DNA from 3 places in the Pseudoalteromonas qingdaonensis genome. Region 3 is predicted to be linked to each of the others. Evidence: predicted binding sites of a transcription regulator. Region 3 holds the regulator's gene; each other region holds the start of a gene.
What was found. The regulator MetJ, encoded in region 3, represses methionine synthesis genes. The targets are predictions, from matches to a motif close to TAGACGTCTAGACGTCTA.
Positions count from the first base shown of each region.

Region 1: metK (methionine adenosyltransferase) is a predicted target of MetJ. The motif match lies at 5,430-5,447, and genes of this name have one in related genera.
Region 2: WCN91_RS14995 (methylenetetrahydrofolate reductase) is a predicted target of MetJ. The motif match lies at 5,188-5,205, and genes of this name have one in related genera.

Region 1 is NZ_JBCGCU010000001.1:344,065-352,449, reverse strand. Features, by position in the region: gene putA (bifunctional proline dehydrogenase/L-glutamate gamma-semialdehyde dehydrogenase PutA) at 1-341, opposite strand, end outside; gene WCN91_RS01605 (winged helix-turn-helix transcriptional regulator) at 626-1,108, shown strand; gene WCN91_RS01600 (TIGR04211 family SH3 domain-containing protein) at 1,169-1,759, opposite strand; gene WCN91_RS01595 (CYTH and CHAD domain-containing protein) at 1,960-3,483, shown strand; gene WCN91_RS01590 (START domain-containing protein) at 3,443-4,117, shown strand; gene metK (methionine adenosyltransferase) at 4,162-5,313, opposite strand; gene tkt (transketolase) at 5,663-7,654, shown strand; gene WCN91_RS01575 (divergent polysaccharide deacetylase family protein) at 7,727-8,385, opposite strand, start outside.
Region 2 is NZ_JBCGCU010000025.1:11,276-19,660, forward strand. Features, by position in the region: gene WCN91_RS14980 (tRNA1(Val) (adenine(37)-N6)-methyltransferase) at 137-676, opposite strand; gene srmB (ATP-dependent RNA helicase SrmB) at 745-1,977, shown strand; gene WCN91_RS14990 (M16 family metallopeptidase) at 2,035-4,908, opposite strand; gene WCN91_RS14995 (methylenetetrahydrofolate reductase) at 5,253-6,209, shown strand; gene WCN91_RS15000 (YdbL family probable chaperone protein) at 6,304-6,624, opposite strand; gene WCN91_RS15005 (YnbE family lipoprotein) at 6,634-6,819, opposite strand; gene WCN91_RS15010 (intermembrane phospholipid transport YdbH family protein) at 6,824-8,385, opposite strand, start outside.
Region 3 is NZ_JBCGCU010000014.1:69,415-77,799, forward strand. Features, by position in the region: gene hslV (ATP-dependent protease subunit HslV) at 1-81, opposite strand, end outside; gene WCN91_RS12330 (SPOR domain-containing protein) at 185-718, opposite strand; gene priA (primosomal protein N') at 738-2,993, opposite strand; gene rpmE (50S ribosomal protein L31) at 3,187-3,402, shown strand; gene WCN91_RS12345 (malic enzyme-like NAD(P)-binding protein) at 3,936-5,183, shown strand; gene metJ (met regulon transcriptional regulator MetJ) at 5,241-5,561, opposite strand; gene metB (cystathionine gamma-synthase) at 5,739-6,899, shown strand; gene metL (bifunctional aspartate kinase/homoserine dehydrogenase II) at 6,915-8,385, shown strand, end outside.

The sequences.
Region 1 (8,385 bases), on a different contig from region 3:
CTCCAGTCGCCATTGGCCAACTTGTCACGGATTAATTCTTCTTGTGTTGCTTTATCTGGCACGCGCAGTAGCGCTTCGGCCAAACACATTAACACCACGCCTTCTTCACTGGACAGAGAGAATTCGTTTAATAGCGCGTCAACACCGCTTTGACCATCTTGGTCTTTACGGATATTCAATACCATTTGACGTGCGCGCTCCCAAGCGCGGCTTCGTGCCGTAACGCCTACTTCAGCCAATGGCAGAATGTGATCAATTACTTCGTTCTCATCGATACGGTAGAAATCACGGATCTTCTGGCGGACAGGGCATTCTGTAATCAAATTGCCTTCAAATAACATAAGCAACCCTCAAAATAACGGAGTCTAAACATAGCAACTGTACCCAACACCATAAGGTGGGATGGTGGGGCCTCGGTTACGACAATTACTACATTGTAGGTTCTAACTGCGAGAGTGTAGATTTTTACCTACGTGGATATTCAGTATGTGGTTAAGATTGTGCTCTTAATGACTACATATTCGCGGGCATTCTAAAGAAAATACCGCAGAATATGCTGGTTTAATTTTGGCAATTACGATAATTTACAGGGTATATTCCTAGCTTGCCCGTATAAAATTCTGTTATGTCCCTAATAGCCAAGTCTCGTGTCCTAGATAGGATAGATTTAGCCATCCTTGATGAGCTGCAAAAAAATGGTCGCATCTCCAATGTAAACCTGGCTAAACAGGTGAACCTGAGTCCTAGCCCCTGCCTGGACAGGGTCAAACGCCTAGAAGCCGAGGGCTTTATCGAAGGCTATTTTGCCAAGCTCAGTGAACAGAAGCTCAATCAAAGCCTGCTGGCTCATGTGCAGGTGTCGCTGGTAACCTCTAACACCTCTGTGTTTAAAACATTTAAAGAGCATATAGTTAAAACCCCGCAAGTGGTGGAGTGCGATATGGTGGCCGGGGGCTATGATTACCTGCTTAAGGTGCGGGTGAGTGATATGAATGAGTATCGTAAGGTGCTTGGCGATCTGGTCGATATTCCTGGGGTGGGCACGCACCATACCTATATGGTGATTGAAAAAGTGAAAGAGGACACGGGTCTGCGTATCGACTTATAAAGGCCCCAAAAAAAGAGCGCCTAGGCGCTCTTTTTTGTGATAATTCATGTAAAGGCTAGTTTACGCCCAACCATCATAGCGCTTTCGGCGCGACAGGAAGATGGTCAGAATAATGCCTAAGAATAAACCGATAAAGGCAATGGCACCGCCATAGGTCAGTAACTGGCGCTTTTCTTTTGCCCGCAGATTCTGCTGCTTGGTTTGCACGGCATCACGCTCGGCAATGGCTTGATCAAGCTGAGCCTGAAGCTGCTCGGTTTGTGTGCTTAAATCACTGTTCATGCTTTGCAGTTGTGGCACCTGAGCTTGTACATCACGTAGTTTTTGTTGGGTGCTGGCCAGCTCTTCGGCAAGGTTTTCGTGTTTAACCTTGAGGCTTTGCTCCTGATTGATGTATTTGCTTTCTACCCAGCCCTGGCGCTCTTTGTCGTCAACAACCTCAAAAAAGCCGTTATTTTCAGTGCCGGTAACCAGCTTGATTTGGGTGCCGGCGTTCACGGAGCCGATAATGCGGTAGTTTTTACCTGCACCCGAGTGCATGAAAATATAGAGATCATCACTGATATAAGCGGTGCTGGGGGCGGCAATGGCCATTTTGGTGATTAGTGCGCTGGAAATTAAAACTAGCGCAACACACAGGTGTTTTAGCATGCAACTAAACCTTGTTTACGTAAATAAGATGTTGATTGAGGCATATTATTGGCTGGCGTGGCGAATGGCAAGGCCGATTTTGTAACCCGCCCCCGCGGCTAAGGGCTTAAATTACTGGGAAATGAATGCAAAAAGTTTGCATTCATTGGTGGCTTTGTTTATGTTGTCTTCTTGTCAATTTCATTGGTCTTCTAGAACGTATGGACACTGAAATAGAGCTGAAATTTTTAGTTTCTGAGGCGGTCATACCGTCGATTCCAGCACTTATCACACAGTTTGCAAAAACCGTTACCAACAAGCCTTCGCGTAATCTGCAAAATGCCTATTTTGATACTCCCAGCCGTGAATTACGGGCTCTGGATATAGGTCTGCGCACGCGCTGCTGCGATGGACAATGCGAGCAAACCATTAAGCTTGCCGGCGAGACCGTTGGGGGGCTGCATCAGCGTCCGGAGTATAATTTGCCCATCGAAGGCAACCGCCCCGAGCTTAGTCACTTCGACGCCAGTATTTGGCCGCATGGGGTGCAGGTTGAAGCCATTGCCGATAACTTATATCCACTCTTTAGCACCAACTTTATTCGCCGTACCTGGCTGTTAGAAACGCAAGCCGGCACCTTGATTGAAGTGGTATTGGATAAAGGAGAGGTTTCTGCCAATGCCAGCGTTGAGACTATTTGCGAATTGGAAATCGAACTGGTTAAGGGCGAGCGCAGCGAGCTCTTTTCCCTGGCGGAAAAGCTAATTGAAAACCTGCCGCTGCGCATGGGCTTATACTCCAAGGCGGCGCGCGGTTATCGCTTGGCTGATGATCAGCCGCTGATGGCGAGCAAGGAAATCGATATGGTTGCACTGAGCAACGCCGACTCGCAGGAGCGGGCGTTGGAGAAGTGTTTAAACCACGGCATTACCTTTGTGCAAAAGCACGAGGAGTGCTATTTCCAAAAGCCGAGCTTAAAAACCCTCAAGCGTATTACCGATGGTGTCAGTCTTATTCGTCACAGCCTGTGGTTGTTTAGCGACATCGTTGAAAAGCAAGACACAGAGCGTTTGCGCTCGGAGCTGAAGTGGCTGCTAAGCGAATTAAGCTGGGTGGAAACCGCCATCCAACTGAAAACCTTTACCTCGAAAAAGCACGCTTACTATAAAAAAATCAATGCGGCGCCCGAGCTGGCGCAGGTGATTGAAGATTTAAAAGCGGTTCAGCCGAACATAGACGAAGTGCAAAAGGTCTTTACCAGTAAGCGCTATAACCTCTTGCTGCTGGATCTCACCATTTGGCTGACCGAGCGCGGCTGGCGACAGTCATGGGGGCAGGCTCAGTTCCAGGCGGCGGAGAAAAATATCCATGATATCGCCGCTCACTTGCTGGAGTTTGACTGGCATGAAATGCGCGCCCTGGTCGACAATGATTCACAGTTGTCGAGCGATGAATACTTAAGCCTAAAACACCGCCTTGAGCGTAACCTATTGAGCGGTTGCTGTTTAGGGGCTTTATTCGATGAAAATGCACGTATGAATTTCCGCGCTCCTTGGTTGGATATCATTCATGGCACCTTCGAGTTATTCACTCTTAATTACCTTGGCCAGTTATGTCAGGGCAAGGACAGTGATGAGCTGGCAAAAATCCAGGCCTGGCTAGCACAGAAAACGGACAGTCTACTCGGTGCCATGGAGCAAAGTCGTGAAGCGACCCGTAATATTCAGCCTTATTGGCGCGATTAGCCTCTTTAGCGCGCAAAGCTATGCCTTTGCCGCGCAAGAAAATTGGCGCACCTGGAAGCACTCACAGCAATACCAGGTGCAGTATTATCAAACGGCGCAAGGGCACTATGCTATTAAGGCCAAGTTGTTTGTTGCCAAGGCCACTAAGGCGCAATTTATCAGCCTGTTGCATGATACCGAGCATGCGCCCGATTGGCTTGAGGGGGTAAAGCGGGTCAAGCTGCTCGACAGCCCAAGCGCCAATCGCACCCTGGTTTTTACCCACCTGAACTCGCCCTGGCCGGTGGCCGACAGGGAGCTGTATACCGAGTCCTGCTATGAAGCCCTAGACGAGCAAAGCTCGCGATTATTAATTCGCAGTGTTGACCCGGATAGGGATGTAGGCAAGGGGAGGGTGCGGATAAAGGAATTAGAAGCGCTGTGGGTACTAACGCCACGAACGGATGGTTTGGTGTTGGAATATCAGGTCGAGGCCGACCCCGGCGGTGCCATTCCTACCTGGCTGAGCAACAAGGTGTCGCTAAAAAGTGTGTATAAGACGCTGATGAACTTACGCCGAGTGCTGTCTAAGACCCAGGTCATATCACCCTTGCCTTTGCAAGAGGGCGACTGCTCCTCCTTTAAGCAGATATAAAAAAAGCGCTCAATGAGCGCTTTTTTTTCTAAGCTGTTGCAGTCTTAAAAACCTGCGTCTGCTTTTAATGCTTCTACTTTGTCCGTCGCTTCCCATGGGAATTCGTCGCGACCGAAGTGACCGTAAGCAGCGGTAGGCTGATAAATAGGACGCTCAAGGTCAAGCATCTGGATCAGGCCGTAAGGACGTAGGTCGAAGTGCTTGCGGATAAGCTCAATCAAACGCGCTTCGTCTAGTTTACCTGTGCCGAAGGTTTCAACGCTGATAGAGGTAGGCTCGGCCACACCGATAGCGTAAGAAACTTGAATTTCACAACGATCTGCAAGACCAGCGGCAACAATGTTCTTAGCAACATAACGAGCTGCGTAGGCTGCTGAACGGTCAACTTTTGATGGATCCTTACCAGAGAAGGCACCACCACCGTGACGCGCCATACCACCGTAAGTATCAACGATGATCTTACGACCAGTAAGACCACAGTCACCCATAGGGCCACCGATTACGAAACGGCCAGTTGGGTTGATAAAGAACTTAGTCGCTGAAGTGATAAGCTCAGCCGGAAGCGTTGGCTTGATGATGGTTTCCATCACGGCTTCTACTAGAGCGTCTTGTGAGATAGTGTCACAGTGCTGCGTTGATAGTACAACTGCGTCGATACCCACTGCTTTGCCATTTTCATAAGCAAAAGTTACCTGAGATTTTGCATCCGGACGAAGCCAAGGAAGCTCGCCGTTTTTACGTACGTGCGCTTGACGCTGTACCAGGCGGTGTGAATAGGTAATAGGAGCAGGCATCAATACGTCTGTTTCGTTACAAGCGTAACCGAACATTAGACCCTGGTCACCGGCGCCTTGATCTTCAGGGCGAGCACGGTCAACACCTTGGTTGATGTCCGGAGACTGTTTACCAATGGTGTTTAGGATGGCACATGAATCGGCATCGAAACCCATGTCTGAGTGGGTGTAGCCAATTTCACGTACGGTTTTACGCGTAAGCTCTTCGATATCAACCCAAGCGCTGGTGGTGATCTCACCGCCAACCATAACCATGCCGGTTTTTACATAGGTTTCACAAGCAACACGAGCGTGCGGGTCTTGCTCCAAAATAGCATCTAATACCGCATCTGAAATTTGGTCAGCGATTTTATCCGGATGTCCCTCAGATACCGACTCAGAAGTAAATAAATGTTTTGCCATTGGTTCTTTCTCACAAGTCTCGCGCTTCCCAAACTCGTCACCAACCTCTGGGCGCAGCGCAGCATAAAAAAATAAGGCGCGTATTCTAGCTAAATGATCACACCTTGCATAGCATTTTTACGCCTAGACGTCCAAAATACTTATTTTCATTCGCCAAACTAATAGCTTGCCTTTAAATCAGCTGAAGTAATTGCTCTAGTCTATGAGTAATTCTAAAGTCGCTCACTTTGGCCGCAAGTTTTATTTGCAGGGGGCGTATGAATAAGTAAAAATGGGCATCTATTTTGCCTTCGCTAGCTTGAGCAAGGCGAATCATCCAGCGCAAATACATATAAAGGTAGGAGAATTCATGCCATCTCGCAAAGAACTCGCTAACGCCATTCGCGTCTTGTCTATGGACGCCGTTCAACAAGCTAAATCTGGTCACCCGGGTGCCCCTATGGGCATGGCCGATATTGCCGAAGTCCTTTGGCGCGATTATTTGAAGCACAACCCAACGAATCCTGATTGGGCTGATCGCGACCGATTTATCCTGTCTAATGGCCACGGTTCAATGCTGATTTATTCGCTTTTACACCTAAGCGGCTATGACCTGCCTATGGAAGAAATTAAAAACTTCCGTCAGTTGCATTCAAAAACACCAGGTCACCCTGAGTATGGTTATGCGCCGGGCGTAGAAACCACAACCGGCCCACTTGGCCAGGGTATTACCAATGCCGTGGGTATGGCTATCGCTGAGAAAGCCTTGGCGGCACAATTTAACCGTGACGGTCACGATATCGTAGATCACTACACTTACACCTTCTTGGGTGATGGCTGCTTGATGGAAGGTATCTCTCACGAAGCCTGTTCATTGGCCGGCACTTTAGGTCTTGGCAAGTTGATCGCGTTTTGGGATGACAACGGCATTTCAATCGACGGTGAAGTAGAAGGCTGGTTCAGCGATGATACGCCTGCTCGTTTTGAAGCATACGGCTGGCACGTAGTTCGTGGCGTTGATGGTCACGACAGCGAAGCGATCCGTGCGGCCATTGAAGAAGGTCGTGCTAACGGCGACAAGCCAACCCTTATCTGTTGTAAAACCGTTATCGGTTACGGCTCACCGAATAAATCGGGTAGCCATGACTGTCACGGCGCGCCTCTAGGTGATGAAGAAATCAAAGCGGCACGTGAATTCCTGGGCTGGAGCCATGATGCTTTCGTAATTCCACAAGAGGTTTACAGCCAGTGGGATGCTAAAGAAGCGGGCCAGAAAAAAGAGCAAAGCTGGAAAGATAAGTTCGCTGCTTATAAAGCCGAGTTCCCTGAACTAGCAGCGGAATTTGAGCGTCGTCAAAACAACGAGTTGCCTGCGGATTGGGCGGAAAAATCACAAGCCTATATCGAGCAGCTGCAAGCGAACCCGGATAATCCAGCAACGCGTAAAGCATCACAAAATGCCTTGAATGCCTTTGGCCCTATGCTGCCTGAATTTATGGGTGGCTCTGCGGACCTGGCCGGCTCAAACCTAACGCTTTGGAGCGGCTCTAAAGGCTTGACCAGCGATGATGCCAACGGCAACTACATCTTCTACGGTGTGCGTGAGTTCGGTATGTCGGCTATTATGAACGGTATCGCGCTGCATAAGGGCTTTATCCCTTACGGTGCCACCTTCCTGATGTTTATGGAATATGCCCGTAACGCGGTACGTATGGCGGCGCTGATGAAAACGCCAAGCATCTTCGTTTACACTCATGACTCAATCGGTCTGGGTGAAGATGGCCCAACGCACCAGCCGGTAGAGCAAATGGCGAGCCTGCGTTATACCCCTAACCTGGTTAACTGGCGTCCTTGTGATCAGGTTGAGTCGGCTATCGCCTGGCAACAAGCTATTGAGCGTAAAGACGGTCCAACGTCACTGGTATTTACCCGTCAGGGTCTGGCGCAGCAAGCGCGTACTGCAGAGCAGTTGGCTAATGTTAAGAAAGGCGGCTATGTACTAAGCTGTGACGGCAACCCTGAAGTGATCCTGATCGCTACCGGCTCAGAAGTTCAACTGACCATGGATGCAGCCGCTGAATTACGTGCTCAAGGTAAGCAGGTACGTGTGGTTTCTATGCCATCAACGGATCTGTTCGATGAGCAAGATGCGGCTTATAAAGAATCTGTACTACCGGCTGCTGTGACTCGTCGCGTTGCCGTTGAAGCCGGAATTGCCGACTTCTGGTACAAGTATGTAGGCCTTAACGGCAAGGTGATCGGCATGACTACCTTTGGTGAGTCGGCGCCAGCGGATGAGCTGTTCAAGCTGTTCGGTTTCACCGTGGAAAATGTGGTAGCAGCGGCTAACAGCCAATTCTAATCGCTTGTTTAAAGACATAAGAAAAAACCGCGCCTGGCGCGGTTTTTTTATGTTCTTAAATAGGTGGGCGACTTATTCGCTGGTCTTCGTCGTTTTAGCTTGTGCCAAACGCAGGGTGCGCTGCTGTACCAGCTGTGACAGGGGCACCAGCTCTATGCCTTCCGCTTGCAGCTCGCCCAGTGCACCTTGCAAAAAGGCAAAGGTTTCCGGGTAGGGATGAGCTATGGCCACCGCATAGTCATGCTTCTTGGCGATACGTTTGAGCTGTTCAAAACGAAAACGCAGTTGTTTTTCGCTGGTGATATTATCTAAAAATACATGTCGCGCTATATTCTCGACGCCATAGAGGCTGGCTATGCTTTGCGCCTTGGAGTGCGGCGTGGTTTTGCTATCGAGAAAATACAGCTCCTGCTCTTTGAGCACTTCCATGGTCCAATTCATCGGCATATTTTGCTGGGTCAGCAGTGAGCCCATATGGTTATTTACGCCCTTGATATTCGGCAAGCTGCTTAAGGCTTCTTTTAATCTGCTTTGGAAATCTTCCTTGGGCATATCCATGGTCAGGGCGCCGGGCCCTAGGGCTAGATCATTGAGCGATTGCATGGGCGCATGGAGCATAATCTCTTTGTTTTGTTCATTGGCTCGACTCGCAAATCGCGTGGCATAAGGGGTGAAGGGCAATATGGCAAAAGTAAGCTGGCCAGGTAAGTTTAAGGCGGACAAGTCATTAC
Region 2 (8,385 bases), on a different contig from region 3:
AATTCACGGCACAGGCGGCGATAATCCTCACTGTAATCGTCGCCGGCGTGGATCACCAGCTGCTGCTTTTCACACTCTCCCGCCTGCCAGCTAAATTGCATAAGCCACCGACTGACACCTTTGCGCTCGGTACTTTTTACTTCGCACAGGCGCCGTAAATGCCCGCCTGCTCGGCTAACTTTACTAACTCTTGTCCTTGCTCACGAGGAAGGATCACCGCCAGCTCAGTGTTTGCATGGCCCACCCTTTGCCATAGATTTATCAGTGCCGAAAACGGCAAACTGTCGGTATGGCGTGCCAGATTACGTTTATCGTCTTGTGCCTTTAAGGCGTTCTCAAAATAAGGCGGATTGCTGATCAGCAGATCAAACTTACGTTCACTGTCAAAATACTGCGCATCGCCCTGCGTTATTTCTATATCCGGCCAGGGACTTGCCGCCACATTACTTTTTGCCTGGGCGCAGGCATCCGGCTCTATATCCAGGGCTTGCACATCAGAGTGGGGCGCACGCTGTTTACACATTAATGCCAGCAATCCGGTGCCCGTGCCTACATCTAATATTTGCTGCGCCGAGCCCAGCTCCGCCCAGGCTCCGAGCATAATACCGTCGGTGGAAACCTTCATGGCGGTGCTGCATTGCGCGATAGAAAACTGTTTAAACTGAAAACCTGCCACTTTAGACCTTTGTGTTTGAGCATGTGCCACGTATAATTGCCTTAATTGTCCATCATTTTGACTCCTTTATGCAATTTGCCGATTTTGATCTTGATACCGCGCTACTCAATGCCATTGACAGCCTAGGTTTTACTAAGCCCACCAGCATTCAGCAACTGGCTATTCCAGAAGCGCTGGAAGGCCGTGATGTCCTTGCCTGCGCTCCGACCGGCACCGGCAAAACCGCGGCGTTTTTGATCCCCGCCATTCAGTACCTGTTGGACCATCCGCGTCGTAACCCAGGTTTCGCCCGCGTCTTGATCATGACCCCAACTCGTGAGCTGGCTTACCAGGTACATGAGCAATGTGAAAAGCTGGCGACAGACACACATTTGAAAATCGGTGTGGTTACCGGTGGTATCAACTACGGCACGCATAAAGAGATCTTTGAAAAGAATAACGATATCCTGATCGCCACGCCGGGGCGCCTAATGGAATATCTGGACACAGAAAACTTCCACGCCGAAGATGTGGAGCTGCTGATTTTGGACGAAGCGGACCGCATGCTGGACATGGGTTTTCGTAAGGAAATGCTGCGCATTTGTGAAGAAGCGAAAAACCGCCGCCAATGTATGCTTTTCTCTGCCACCTTGGAAGGTGACAGCGTCGCCAAGTTCTCCGAGCGCATCTTAAACGAGCCGGCACAACTAGAGGCTTCGCCTTCACGTTCTGAGCGCGGTAAGATTTTGCAATGGGTGCACCTGGCCGATGATTACGACCATAAACTCAAGCTATTGGTGAGCCTGCTACAGCAAGAGACTGTTGAAAAAGCCATCGTCTTTGTGAAAACCCGTGAGCGCCTGGAAAAGCTGGTTGGCGAGTTATTCACTCATGATATCAAGACCACCTGGTTGCGCGGTGAAATGCCACAGGATAAACGTATGGCGGCCATGGCCAGCTTCCACAGCGGTCGCACCAAGATATTGATTGCCACCGATGTTGCCGCCCGTGGTATCGATGTTAACGACATCAGCCATGTGTTCAACTTCGATATGCCACGCAGCGCCGATGTCTATGTACACCGTATTGGTCGTACCGCCCGCGCTGGTAAAAAAGGTACCGCCATCTCCTTGGTTGAAGCCCATGAAGTGGCCATGTTAGGTAAAATTGAACGCTACACGGATCAGGTATTGAAGCGTCGTAAGATCAAAGGTCTGGAGCCGCAGCACAAAGAAGCCAAGCTGCCGCCGAAGAAGAAAAAAGATCCGGAAAAGATGAAGGCCAAACGCAAAAAAGCCAAGGCTAAAGCGAAAAAGAAATAACGCGTAAGCATAAAAAGAAAGCCGCTCGATTGAGCGGCTTTTTGTTTTCTCTACTACTTACTTAAACACTTCTTCCAGAGGTACAACCTTGATGTTTTTGCTTGGAATAGCCAGCTTGTAGCTTTCGATTTGCTTATCTTCGGCCACTAGCTCTGCTGGTTTTTCGGTGTTGTATTTAAGCGGTGAAACCTGCTCGTTTGCTAAACGCGCCTTCATATCTTCACCATCACCACTAACAAACACATAATGAATATTATCTGTTTGCAGGTTCTCGCGAATAACTCGGTTCACATCTGCCACTGTAAGTGTTTCCAGCTGTGAGCGCACATAGTCGGCGAAGTTATCAGTGCCATAGAACTGGCTGTCTAAAGCATAACCTAACTGACGGTTTTGGCTTGCCACCAACTGCGGCAAAAAGTTAGTCAGGAAGTTACGGGTAGCGTTAAAGTCTACCTCGCTCATACCCTGGCTGATCAGCTTATCCAGCTCGCGCAATGCGGTACGGGTAGCAAAGTGGGCATCGTTATTAGAGCGCAGCGGACGCAACCAGACCTGGAAGATCTGCTCGGAGCGACCCAGGTTAGCATCCGGCTTGGTTTGGAACATGCCGCGCGGGAAGTACTCAATATAGGCATAGTCACCATAGTTCATACCACGCACCTGGCGAATACGCTCATACAGCTTGGCATTTGAGTTACGGTGCTCACCGAGGAAGGAACGAACCAACCACAGCGCCGTCCAGTCTTTGCTTGAACGCGTAGTTTCAATTGGGAAACCAAAAGACACGGCGGTCGACTTAGCACTCTTTTCAATAATGGTGGCATGATGGCCGCTCAGTGCTGGTGCATCAGGGATATCTAGGCGAGCTTGCTCACCGGCAGGTAAGCCTTGCAAGTCACTCATCATCTGCGCTTTAACCTTTTCAGGCACGGCACCGATAAGGCCCAGGTGCAGATTACGTTGAGTGAAGTTCTTCGCGTAGAAGGCTTTAACGTCATCCAGAGTCAAGGCTTCTAAGTCAGACAAGTCACCGTAGTTGTAGGCGCCATAAGGGTGGCCCTGATACAGCTCGGCGTAAAGCACTTCTTTACCTAGCTCTTCATCGTTAGAGGCTTTAAGACCCGACTCGATGCCATCGATCAGCTCTTTCTTTAAACGGGCGAAGTCATCTTCACGGAAGCCCGGCTCTAGTAATTGATCGCTGACCAGCTCATACCACTGCTCGGCGTTATCCTTGTGGATGCGACCGCGCAGCGAGATCATTTCCTTATCGATTTGATAAGCAAAGCTGCCGGCAATGGGATACAGGGCTTTTTGAATTTCCTTGTAGCTCATCGACTGGCTGCCGCCTTTGGCCAGCATGGCCGCAGTTAAGGCCGCCACACCCTTTTTACCTTCAGGGTCGGCCGCAGCGCCGGTGTAGAATAACCAGTTTACGTCAACCAGTGGCGAGCTGTTGGTTTTATCCAGCACGGTAAATAGCTGCTCTGTCGGCTTGTTGTTGATATCAGCTACCAGGGTATCAAGCTGCACTTCGGCGTCAAAACCGGCGACTGCATCCTTGGCCGACATGGTGACCGTAGTGCGGTTGTTGTCGGTGAAGTACTGATTAGCAATGGCGCGAATATCTTCAGCACTGACACTGTCGGCACTTTGATACAGGGCGTTGATCACCTCAGGATCGCGCTCGAAGTGCATATAGCTGGCAAGCGTTGATGCGATTGCCTGAGATGAGTCCAGGCTGTTAATAAAGCTGTATTTTGCATTTGATTTCAATGCCGCCAGCTTGCCTTCATCTACCAGCTCGGTGCGCGCCTGGGCATAGGTTTGATTAATGGCATCACGTACCACTGCCAGGTTTTCTTCGTCATCCACCTTAACGAATACATGCAATAGACCCGGATCCTTGGTTTCCGGGTTGTAGGTAAACATTTGCGAAGCAATCTGCTTTTCTACCACCAGCTGTTGGTATAGCTCTGAGTTTTCAGAAAAATAAAGCTGTGACAGCAGATCCAAAGCGGCGCGGTCCTTGGTATTTGGGTTCCACTCGGTACCCTTGTAAGAAACCAACAGCCAGTGACCCGGTAAGCCTTCATACTGCTCATGCACATAACGCGGTGCAGCTTGCTTTGGCTCTACCGGAATATCAGCCTGATAGTCGCCACGCTGCCAGTTGCCCCAGTGCTTTTTCACCATGGCAATGGTTTCTTTGGGGTCAACATCGCCAACGATAACCAAAGACACATACTCTGGTTTGTAGAAACGCTTAAAGAAGGTTTGCCCGTATTCACTTTGATCCGGCATGGCTTCGATATCTTCAAAGAAGCCCATGGTAGTGTGCTCATAAGTGTGTTTATCGAAGGCTTCTTTGCGCACCGCCGCCAGCAGCTTGCGAATTGGGCTGGCATTGTTTTTAAGGTATTCGCCCTTAACCGTCAGCGCCTCGGTGCGGAACTGCTCTTCGCTGTATCTAAGGTTTTGAAATACATCGGCCTTGATTTCCAACACCTTGTCTAAATGCTGCTTAGAGAAATTAAGGTGGTAGTTGGTGTAATCATTGGTGGTGTAAGCGCGGTTATCAACACCTGAGTTTTTCATGATATCGGCGTAGACATCTTCGGGGAATTTTTCCGAGCCCTTAAACATCATGTGCTCAAAGAAGTGAGCAAAACCGGTTTTGCCTTCTTCGACTTCGTTACGTGAACCCACAGAAACAGGGATCTGCAGCGACACCACATCGGGATAATCGGTTTTTACCACCATCACCCGCAGACCATTGTCTAGCTCTTCTAATACGTAGTCCTGGGCAAATACTTTATTGTTCTGTTGCGCCGTTGCAGCTGTGGTACTTGTTTGCGTTGTCTGCGTGCTTTGACAGCCGCCTAGCGTAAGCGCCAGGGCAATGCCCGAGGCAATAACCGATAGTTTCATCTTCCTATCCTTTAAGTCTGATTGTTATCTGATTTTCAAAACCAATCCATTATGCAATAAATTCACCCTAAACGCTTAATCGGCGGCTTATTTTGCTGTAAAAAAATGTGTCAAAAGCAGGTTGAAGGAGTTTACGTTTAAGGATCCCTACACTGACAGGCAGTTAGCTGGTGCCGTGCGCCGACATCTCAACAAATGCGCATATTTGTCGGGATAAAATCCCGACCTACAAGGCAACTTGAATGGAATTCAACATCCTTGAGTAAGTTTCACTAGAAAAAGCTGTTTAGACGTCTAAATGGCTGTTATAGTAATTTCATTAACTGCATATGGGAATGAGGATCATGGCGCTAACACTGCAAGAGAAAATAGAAGACCCCCGCCAAGGGGTTTACCTTATCGGCACCACACCACCGAAGACAGGCACAGACGATACCAAGCTGCAAGCCATTGCCGAGAAGCTATTAGGCCGCTTGCATGAAATCGAGTACGACGGTGTTATCGTTTATGATATTCAGGATGAAAGCAGTCGCACCAATGCACCCCGCCCTTTCCCGTTTAAGGAAACCATAGACCCGCGTCATTACAGTGGTTTATTGCGTCGCTTATCGCAACTCGATGTGATCACTTATAAAAGCGTGGCCCAGCGCAGCGCCGGCGAGTTTAATCAATGGTTAGACACTACCTATACGGAATATAAGCTCAATAACCTGGTATTAGTTGGCAGCCCATCCTCAAGCGGTGAAGTTAAACTAAGCCTAAATGATGCTTACACCCATATTAATGCACACGACCATGATTTCTTTTTAGGTGGTGTCACCATAGCCGAGCGCCATGCCAGCAAGGGTAATGAACACGAACGTCTGTTAACCAAGACAGAGCAAGGTTGTAAGTTCTTTATCTCGCAAGCTGTCTACAATGCGCAAGCGACCATAGATTTGATCACCAGCTATGCCCGTAGTTGTCGCCAGCAAGGGCTGACCCCTCAACGTATTATTCTGACCTTTACGCCCTGCGGCGGTGAAACCACCTTGGACTTTATGCAGTGGTTAGGGATTTCCGTACCTGAGGCGACCAAGTGGCGCATGCTCGATGCCGACAACACCTTAAGTGAGTCGGTGCGTATTTGCCGTGAGAACCTGGATTTAATTCTACGCAGCTGTGCCCATTTAGGTGTGCCTTTGGGTTTGAATATTGAGTCTTTAACCAATCGTAAAGAAGAGATCGATGCCTCGATTAATCTTTACCGCTTGCTTAAAGCAACCATGGAGCTAAGCCTGGCCGAGCGCCTTATCGCTTAAGCCGTAAGCTAACACATTCTTTTGCCCATAAAAAAACAGCGTCATGGTCTACATAGCGCTGTTTTTATATCTTTGGCTTATACTTTTTAAGGTACTACTTTTTACGCCACTGGCCATCGACCTTAACCATGTGCCCGGCGGCAGTCTTTTCAATGGCTTTAGCACCGGCCAAAGCTTCAACCTGACTTAGGCTGATGCCATTTTTCTTGGCCATAGACAGGTATTTAGCCTTACGCTTGGCATTGATCTCTGTGATCAACTGCTGCGCCTCGGCAGAGCTTTGCACCAACTCCAAATAACCATTACTGGTTTCGCCAACAATGCCCTGAGCTTTGGCTTGATCTAGGGTCAGTGCCCAGGCACTAAAGGCCAACATGCTGGCACTGAGTAACATACTCCATTTAACTAGTTTCATATTCGCCTCCTAAAATAGCTCACTGTCGTCACCAAAAAGCTCATCAAGCTCTTTGTCTACTTTAACGCGGATTTCATGATCCACTTTCACATTTAGGTTGATGGTGATCGGCTCTTTACTTTCCACCTCAACCTTATGGGTGCAGCCCATTAAGGTTAAAGCGCCGACCAAGGCCACCAGCATTCGCGTACTCATTGCTTTACTCCTTCGCTTGATACTCTCGCTCTACTCTTTTGGTGATTTCGTCACTTAAGCGCAGCGCTCTGAATAAGGTATAGATATTTTCCTGATGATTATAGTTAAAATTAACTTCTTGTTGATGCTCGGGATTTTTTCCCTTCAATTGCATCGCCATTGTTAACCAACCATCATTGGTTAAATCAACATCGGCATTAATGCTGTTGATGTCTAAATTCTCCAGCATGGCCAACATGGGCCCTAGCTGTTGCTGCTGCTCCTTAACTGCATTAAAGGCAGCATTGTTATCTATGGTCAACTTGCCTGCAGCCTGGGAATAAACACGGCCATTTTCTATGCTCACCCCCTGCTCGTTAAAACGCAGCGGCAGCTCGGCGGCCAGCAGCCCTTTTACACTAATGCCCTGTTGTGGCTCCAGGGCCAAAACATTTTCGGCGCGGATCCCATCAAGGCGCAGCAGGGCCAGTTTGCGCTCCTTTTCCAGGCCAGTTAAATAGAGCTTATCCAAAGCAAAACTGCCATCAAATAGCTTGCCCTGCACCTGGCTGACATAGAAATCCTTATCCATCCCCAGCTCACCTGATACCTCTTTAAGTATTGGGCCGGCACGCACTTCACTTAGGGTAAACTTAGTCGTTTCGAGCTGAAGTGCGCCTGAATTCACACTGCCTGCGGGCGCCATGTTAAGAGACTGAGCCAGGTAGTCCTGATACAAAACCTCGGCGTTATTGATATCCATTTGCCAGTCAAAGCGCTCTAGCAGCGCATCGCCCTCAAGATGCAAGGAAACCGTGCCGTCGCCAAGTACCAGTTCGGGTTCAAGTTGCTGCATCAGGGGCATAAAGCTACTTAATTCGGTGTCATTAACAACCACACTCAAGGCGTGGGCATTGTCGCTCCAGTTATGTTTAAGTAGCGCCTCAACTCCTTGCCAAGAAGCAAGATGAGTACCCTCGATAACTCGGCTGATGGCCAAATTGCTGTCGAGCTTAAGGCCACTTACACGCACACCTTGAACCTCAAGATCCGCTAGCTGACTTTGCATCTCAACCTTAGCCTGTCGCTCGCCCTTGCCGAGCGCATTGGCACCAATTTGATATTGCTGCGTCAGGGTGCGCGCCTTCAACTGTGGGCTATTAAGCGCCGCCACTGCGGTAGTTAGCTCAGCTTCTACCTGGCCATCAAGGCCCAGGGCTGCATCCAGGGTCAGCGACAGACCCTTTAACTGATAATCCTGATAGCTTAAGGCGGGTGTTTTTACATCGCCTCGCAACCAGGCCGAACCTTGGTAATCGTAACCAAATTGGCCTTGTGCCTGCAGCGGCTTAAATTTAAGTTCCTGCTGTGGTGGTAATGCTACTTGACCCAGAAAGTGCCCCTGCACCTGCTTATCTGTCAAGGTGCCCTGGCTTTGCAACGAGCCGATACTGTCTAATTGCGCCGCCAACAGATACTCACTGCTTAAAGTCAGGGTTTGCCAGTTGCCCTGGCTGTTGTTTGCTTCAATCAGGATTGACTGCTGCCCCGCCCGGTTAGCCATGCTTAGTGCGGGCAGGCTAAACT
Region 3 (8,385 bases):
TACCGTGTTGCCAAGGGATACCTGGCCGTCGCCACCAATAACGACTTTGCCGTCACGGCGTACAGAAACTATCGTAGTCATGTGAATCCTTTGCCCTTAATCAAACTGGGCTTTGCTGAGTCTAATAGCGAGGAAGTATGGGCGAGGCACGGGGATTTCAAGGAAAAATCCCCGCGGATTGGTATTACTGCCACAGCCAGATGCCGCAGCCCATGATTTTGGCTTGGCGTTTTAGTTTGTTTTTATCACTCTCGGCCCCGCGCTTGGTGGGGTATGGGCCAAGGCGTACCTTATACCAAACACCATTAGTGCCTTCGGTATGACGGATTTCTGCGACCAGGCCGGTGAAGGCAATTTTCGCTTTTAAGGTTTCCGCCTGAGCATAAGTTCTAAATGAACCGCACTGCATAACGTAAGGGCCTTTTTGCTCAACTTCTTTGACCTCAACCTCTATTTCGGCCTGCTTTATCTCGTTGATAAACTCAGGTGTTTCCGGCTTGTTTATAACAGTCTTCGGCTCTTGCTTGGGCGCTTGCTTTACCTGCTCAACGGCTTCTGGGTCGGCATTATTCTTGATATACCACAGTCCATAACCAAAGCCCGCCAATAAAATAATGGCGGCGATAATGAGCAAAATTGGCAGCTTCTTTTTCGGCGGTGCTTTTTTCTGGGCGCCGCGCTGGGGTCTTTTGCGATTTATGTAGTCGTGTTGAGCCATACCTGTGTGTTGATTCTCTTTACATCATATCTATAGGGTCTATATCTAAATTCCAGCGCACCTTTTGTGCCAGCTTATGCGAACCTAGGTAATCGATAAGTTGCGCCACAAAGGCGTGTAACGCGCCTCGATCGGCACCTTGGATATGCAGCTGGTATCTAAATTTACCAGCAACGCGCTCCAAGGGGGCGGGGATCGGTCCCAATAATTGTATCTTAGGGATGCGGGTTGCGGGAACTAAATCCGTTAAAAAGCGGAGAACTAGCGATAAATCGTGGGCTTCGGCGCGCAATAAGGCCAAATGGCTATAGGGTGGCAGCTCAGTTTCCTGTCTTTCCTGCAGGGCGTAACGGGCAAAATGCTGATAACCGTTATTAACCAGATCCTGCAACAGCGGATGTTCGGGAAAGTGAGTTTGCAACAAGACTGTGCCCGGCTCACCGCTTCGACCCGCACGTCCGGCTACCTGGGTAAGCAGCTGAGCCAGATGTTCGGTGGCGCGAAAATCGCATGAATGCAGCCCGGCATCAACATCGAGAATAATCACCAGGCTGACATCGGCAAAATGGTGACCCTTGGCGAGCATTTGCGTGCCCACTAAAATACGGGCACCGCCTTGGTTGATGCGTTCGAGCTCTTCTTCCAAACTGCCTTTTTTGCGGGTTGAATCCCTGTCTATGCGGCTGATAGCAATGTTAGGGAACTGGCTCGTTAAGGCTTCTTCCAGTTGCTCCGTGCCCAGGCCTACCGGGTGGATCTGTGTGCTGCCGCAGTCCGGGCATTGCATCGGTGGCGCCGTTTGTTCGCCACAGTGGTGGCAGACCAGTCGGCGCATGGATTTATGATAGGTGGCGCTGGTGCTGCAACGGGGGCAGTCGCTAAGCCAGCCACATTCGTGACAGATAAGCGAAGGTGAAAAGCCGCGGCGGTTAAGAAACACCATGACCTGCTTTTGGCGGCCCAGCTCTTTTTGCATATAGGCGAGGCTGGCATGGCTTAAACCCGCCTGTAGATACTGGCCCTTGATATCGATAAGCTCAAAGTGGTTATCACTGCTGGTTTGGGCGCGCTGGGTTAATGACAGCAAGTGGTATTTGCCCTCAATTGCCCTGTGCAGGGTTTCCAACGCCGGTGTGGCACTGCCTAAAACCAGCGGAATATTATGTTGTTGGGCGCGATAGGCGCTCAGGTCGCGGGCATGGTAGCGCAGGCTGTCTTGTTGTTTGAATGAGGCGTCGTGCTCCTCATCCACTATGATCATGCCCAAGGATAAAAACGGCATAAAAATGGCCGAGCGGGTACCTATGACTATGGCACAGCTGCCTTTTTGGCAAAAGCGCCAGGTTTGCAGGCGCTCGTTGTCGGTCAGTGCCGAGTGCCAGAGCATAATCGGGGTGTCGGGGAAGCGGCGGCGAAAACGGTTAACCGTTTGCGGTGTCAGGCCGATTTCTGGCACCAATACCAGCGCTTGTTTTCCCTGCTTTATCACTTCTTCTAAGCATTGCAGGTAGACTTCGGTTTTTCCGCTGCCGGTGACGCCCTCGAGTAAAAAACTGGTAAAGCCTGAGCTTTGATTGATGGCACTGCAGGCCACCGCCTGCTCGGTGTTCAGTCGCGGTTTGCTTGCTACCTTTATGTCATTATCACGCCAATGACTGGAAAATTCGATGCTGATCTCGGCCAGCTCTTTACTAACTAGGGCATCGATAGTGGCCTTGGTAAAGCCCAGGGCTTTTACCTCGGTTACTGGCGATTTACCTGATTGCGCTAACTGCGACATGAGCGACTGTTGTTTCTTCGCTCTTAGGGTGGGTAAGGCGCGGCCCTTTTCGGTCAGCTGAATATAGTTAATGCTGGTTTTATCTATGTCGTCGCCCTGGCGCAGTGCCTTGGGAAGAGCGGTAAAAATAGTCTCACCCAGGGGGTAGTGATAATAGCGGGCTGTGAATTTCAGCAGTTGTAAATGAGTAGCGTCGATAATAGGGGCGCTATCAAGCACCTTAAGCACTGCTTTGACCTTGTCCTTGGGTAATTCGGTACTGGTCTTGCGAGCCAATACCAGGGCGGTCACCTGGCGGTTAGCAAAGGGCACTGCAACCCGCATACCGGGTTCAAGGTTTGCCGCCAGCTTAGGGTCGCTTACCAGGTAGTCAAAACTGCGGTGCAGGGGCACCTTGATTGCCACTTCCACATAGCATTCTTCCTGGGTTGGCAATAGGGTGTTTTGTTGGGCGCTTGGTAAAGACGACAAGGGTGAACTCACAGCATCAGACATGCTGCTAATGTACTAAATTCATGGCAAGGTGAATAGCGGCAATTAATGCTTGAACATTAAACGGGAGTTCAATAAAATACGCGGCCTTAAGGGTGCTGAGCAAATATTATTAGTCTTGGCACATTGAAACTAACGCGTATGGTGCCGAACTTCGGGTTTGGAGAGCGATACGGCCTATTTAGAGGTAATCCCCATGAAAGAAGGTATCCACCCTAAGTACGAAGCAATCAATGCAACGTGCTCTTGTGGCAACAAGTTCGAAACTCGTTCAACTTTGTGTAAAGACATTCACCTTGACGTATGTTCAGAGTGTCACCCTTTCTACACTGGTAAGCAGAAGATTCTTGACACAGGTGGTCGTGTTGACCGCTTCAATAAGCGTTTCGGTGCGCTTAGCAGCAAGAAGTAATTCATTGCTTATTAGAAAAAAGCACCCTAGGGTGCTTTTTTTGTGCCTCTTACTTTTTACGGCAGCTTGTTAGCACATCATTTATCCGGCGCTACACCTGATCACATAGCCAACACAATTGCTGTGATTCATTCTCGGTATTGATATAAGCCATTTTATTTTTACTCTTTATAAAGGTATTAATGAAAAGCAGGGATAGTGCAGTTAAAAGTCATGAACATGCGGATATTAAGCGGGGTTTAGTTAAAGTGTTTCGCTTTTTCTGTTTTTATTCACTATTGTTATAATAATTGCATTCTTTATATCTTTAGTTATGATTAATGCAGCTTTTATTGCTTTTTTTGACCCCAAAAAGGTATGGGAATATCGCTCATGCTGGGGGAAATTAAAATAATTAACCGGGATAATGATGCTAAAACCGCTTAATTTCGCGTAACAGGATAGACCTGATATTACTTGGAATATAGCCGGAAAAGCAGTATTGTTGCCTGATACCTGAACTCTCACCAACATTTCTAGCAGGATACTTTTTCATGTCAGACTTTCGTCAACAAGCTCTCGATTACCACGCTTATCCAGTTCCAGGCAAAATCAGCGTTGAGCTGACTAAAAGCGCGGAAACGGTTAATGACCTAGCTTTGGCTTACAGCCCAGGTGTGGCTGAGCCGGTACGTGAAATTGCCGCCGATGCCAAAAATGCCTATAAGTATACGGCCAAGGGCAATATGGTTGCGGTTATTTCTAACGGTACGGCAATTTTAGGCTTGGGTAATTTAGGTCCGTTGGCATCAAAACCTGTAATGGAAGGTAAGGCTTTATTGTTCAAGCGCTTCGCCGGCCTTGATTCAATCGATATCGAAGTTAAGCACCGCACCACGGAAGACTTTATCAACACGGTTGAAAATATTGCCGATACCTTTGGTGGTATTAACCTTGAAGATATCAAGGCTCCTGAGTGTTTTGAAATTGAAAAAGCACTGATCGAGCGTTGTAATATACCTGTATTCCACGATGACCAACATGGTACCGCCATTGTAACCGCGGCGGGAATGCTTAATGCGCTTGAGATTCAGGGTAAAGATATTAACGATGCCTTGATCGTTTGTTTAGGTGCTGGTGCAGCGGCTGTGGCCTGTATGGAGCTATTGATTAAATGTGGCGCCCAGCGCGAGCACATCTATATGCTTGACCGTAAAGGTGTGATCCACACTCGTCGTGACGACCTGAATGAATATAAGCAAATGTTCGCAAACAACACGGATAAACGCACCCTGCAAGATGTGATCGCTGATGCCGATGTATTCGTGGGTGTATCTGGTCCAGATCTACTCTCTGCGGACGAGTTAAAGCTGATGGCCGACAAGCCTGTGGTATTTGCCTGCTCAAACCCAGATCCTGAAATTAAGCCAGAAGTGGCATATGCTGCCCGTCAGGACTTGATCATGGCAACTGGCCGCTCTGATTACCCGAACCAGGTAAATAACGTATTGTGCTTCCCGTTTATCTTCCGCGGCGCCCTGGATGTGCGTGCCACGGCTATTAATGATGAAATGAAGATTGCCGCGGTAGAAGCTATTCGTAGCATAGCCAAAGAGCCGGTACCACAAGAGGTATTGACTGCATCGGGTGTGACCGAGCTGGAGTTTGGCCCGCAGTACATTATTCCTAAGCCAATGGATCCGCGTTTATTGCCTCGCGTTGCTAAGGCGGTAGCCGAAGCCGCAGTGGCAACTGGTGTAGCGCAAATCGAGCTGCCAGAGAATTATATGGGCGATAAGTAAGTCGCCAATAAAAAAGCCCCAAGTTTTGCTTGGGGCTTTTTTTATGTGTTTGGAAAATCAATCATCACCGATCTCTGGGATCTCTAAACCCATTTCCGCCATGATCTTGCGCACTTCTTGCGGCACCTTCTCCGGATTATCCTTACGTAAGTCTTCATCATCCGGCAGCGGTTGCCCGGTAAAAGCATGTAAAAATGCTTCACAGAGTAATTCACTGTTGGTGGCATGACGCAGGTTATTCACCTGGCGTCGAGTGCGTTCATCTGTTAATACTTTTAAAACGTTGAGCGGGATTGAAACGGTAATTTTTTTTACCTGTTGGGCTTTTTTACCGTGTTCCGCATAAGGGTGAATATATTCACCATTCCACTTGGCCATAATTTGCGTCTTGTTCTTTGGTCACTTAGGCATCAATAAGGGCGAAATTCTATCGTGTTGGAAAGGATAGTCAAATATTCCTCATATAGCTATTTAGACGTATAAATGTTTTGACATCTATATTTGGATATTTTAACCTTTTGGACGTCTAAACATCTAATTGCAATTGGAGGCACTATGCCTAAGTTAAATAAACAAACCATAGCGGTGCGCCACGGCATTGAAGCCGATCAACATCATGGCGCGGTTGTGCCCCCAATTTATTTATCCACCACTTATTCTTTTGCCGACTTTGATACCAAGCGTCAGTACGACTATGGCCGCAGCGGTAATCCTAATCGCGATATTCTCGCTGAGGCTTTGGCCGAGCTTGAGGGTGGTGCCCGCGGTATTATTACCGCCACCGGTATGGCGGCAGTGCACCTGGTAACTCAGTTACTTACGCCCGCTGATACCTTAGTGATCCCCCACGATTGTTATGGCGGCAGCTACCGATTATTTACCTCCTTGGCCAAGCGCGGTTTATTGCAGGTGAAGGTGGTGGATTTCACCACTGCCGAGTGTTATCAGCAGCTTATTGATGCCAAACCTAAGCTGGTATGGATTGAAACCCCGAGTAACCCAATATTGCGCCTGACTGATATTAAGTCCGTATGCGCGGCCGCGGCTCAAGTGGGAGCCTTGGTGGCGGCGGATAACACCTTCTTATCACCGGCGCTGCAAAACCCATTGGCCCAGGGCTGCGATGTTGTGGTGCACTCAACAACCAAATACATCAACGGCCACTCAGATGTGGTCGGTGGCGCTGTGATCTGTAAAACTCCTGAGCTGGGCGAGGAGCTGGCCTGGTGGGCCAATAATATTGGTATTACCGGTGCGCCTTTTGACAGTTACCTGATTCTGCGTGGGTTACGTACTCTGAAAGTGCGTCTGCGTCAGCATGAGGAAAACGCCCAGGCTATCGCCGAATACCTAGAGCAGCACCCTGGGGTAGAAAAGGTTTACTATCCTGGCTTGGCAAGTCACCCACAGCATGAGTTGGCCAAGGCACAGCAAAGTGGTTTTGGTGGCATGGTGAGCTTTGATATCAAGGGCGAGTTAAAAGACAGCGCCAAGTTCCTCACCTCAGTGCAGCAATTTACTTTGGCCGAGTCCCTGGGGGGTGTTGAAAGCCTAATTTGTCATCCGGCGACCATGACCCATGCGGGCATGGATAAGGAAGCACGCTTAGCGGCGGGCGTGGGTGATACCCTTATTCGTATTTCTGTGGGCATTGAAGATCAAGAAGATTTAATCGCCGACCTTGAACGTGCTTTTGCACAACTTCATCAGAGTTAGGCGGGAGCAGATAAAATGGCCAAGGTAGTACATAAATTTGGCGGCTCTAGCCTAAGCAGTGCGGCTCGTTATCATGCAGTTGCTAATATTGTTCTCGCTCATAGTCAGGCCGGTGACCTAGTGGTGGTGTCTGCCGCCGGTAAAACTACGGACACCCTGGTTAAGCTGTGGCAGACATTCGAGCAGCAAGATCTGCATAGCGGTATGGACGTGATAAGCCTGTTGCGCAATCACCAGCAGGAGCTGATCCAGGAGCTGTTAAGTGGCAAGCGCAAAGCCCAGGTGTTAATTCAACTGGAACAAGAATTAACGCAAGTTTGGCAAGCATTTGAGCAAGGAAACTTGCAAGAAGCAGCGCTGCTGGCTCATGGTGAGCTTTGGTCGGCGCGTTTGTTGTCTGCCTATTTGCAGCAACTTGGCGTAGAGGCGCAGGCGTTAGACGCACGTCAGCTACTTTGCGCTCCGCAAGGGCAGCTGTTGCACCGTGTGAATGAGCAGCAATGTCAGCGCCTAATCGGCGCCGATAAGATTAATGTGATCACCGGTTTTATTGCCGCCGATCAACAGGGCCAGACTGTGACCTTAGGGCGCAATGGCAGCGATTACAGTGCCACTTTATTTGCCCGTTATATGGATGTCGATGAGGTCTGTATCTGGACGGATACTCAAGGGGTGTTTAGCACTGACCCGAGAAAGGTCGCAAGCGCGCAGAAGTACCATAAAATCTGCCGTGCTCAGGCGCAATTGTTGGCGGCTCTGGGTAACCCGGTTTTACATGCCAAGACCTTATCTCCGCTGCATGGCACCAATATCAAACTGGCGGTACGCAGCTCTTATGATAGCGATGCCCTGGGGACCGAAGTGGTGCGCGAGGGGGGGTGTAAGCATAAGCATTTTATTACCACCTTGGCGCAGCAAGATGTTATCAAGGTTCATCAATTAGAGCAGGGGGAGCTGGAACAACTGCGCCGTCAACTGCAAACCAGCCTGATCGCCTGTGATGTCAAAGGTGTGTGGCATCTGGTGGTACCGCAGCAGCACAGTGGCGAATTGTTACATCACTTTGGTGAGCGTGCTCAATTGCTGGAGTCCAATGTTAATGGTTTTGCCCTGGTTGCACCGCAGCGAGAGCTGGAAAAATGCCAGCAGCAGGTAAAGCAGGGGTTGAGTGAGCTTAATTTAAATGGCCGCTTTAGCTATTTGGGTGAAGGTTACAGCCTACAGTTAACCGATGAAGAAATCGGTGCCGATAGCCTGGGTTATTTGCATCAGCGTTTGCTTGGTGCGCAGCGGCAGTTGGCCGTGGTAGTGGCTGGTTTGGGTAATGTTGGTGAGGTATTTGTGGCGCAATTTGCCCAGCAATTGGCGCGTTTACGTCAGCATATTGATGTTAAAGTGGTAGCCTTAGTGCGCAGTGAAACCCTGCTTTTCGACCCTTGCGGTATCGACACCGAGCAATGGCAAACGGCCTGGGAGCAAAACGCTC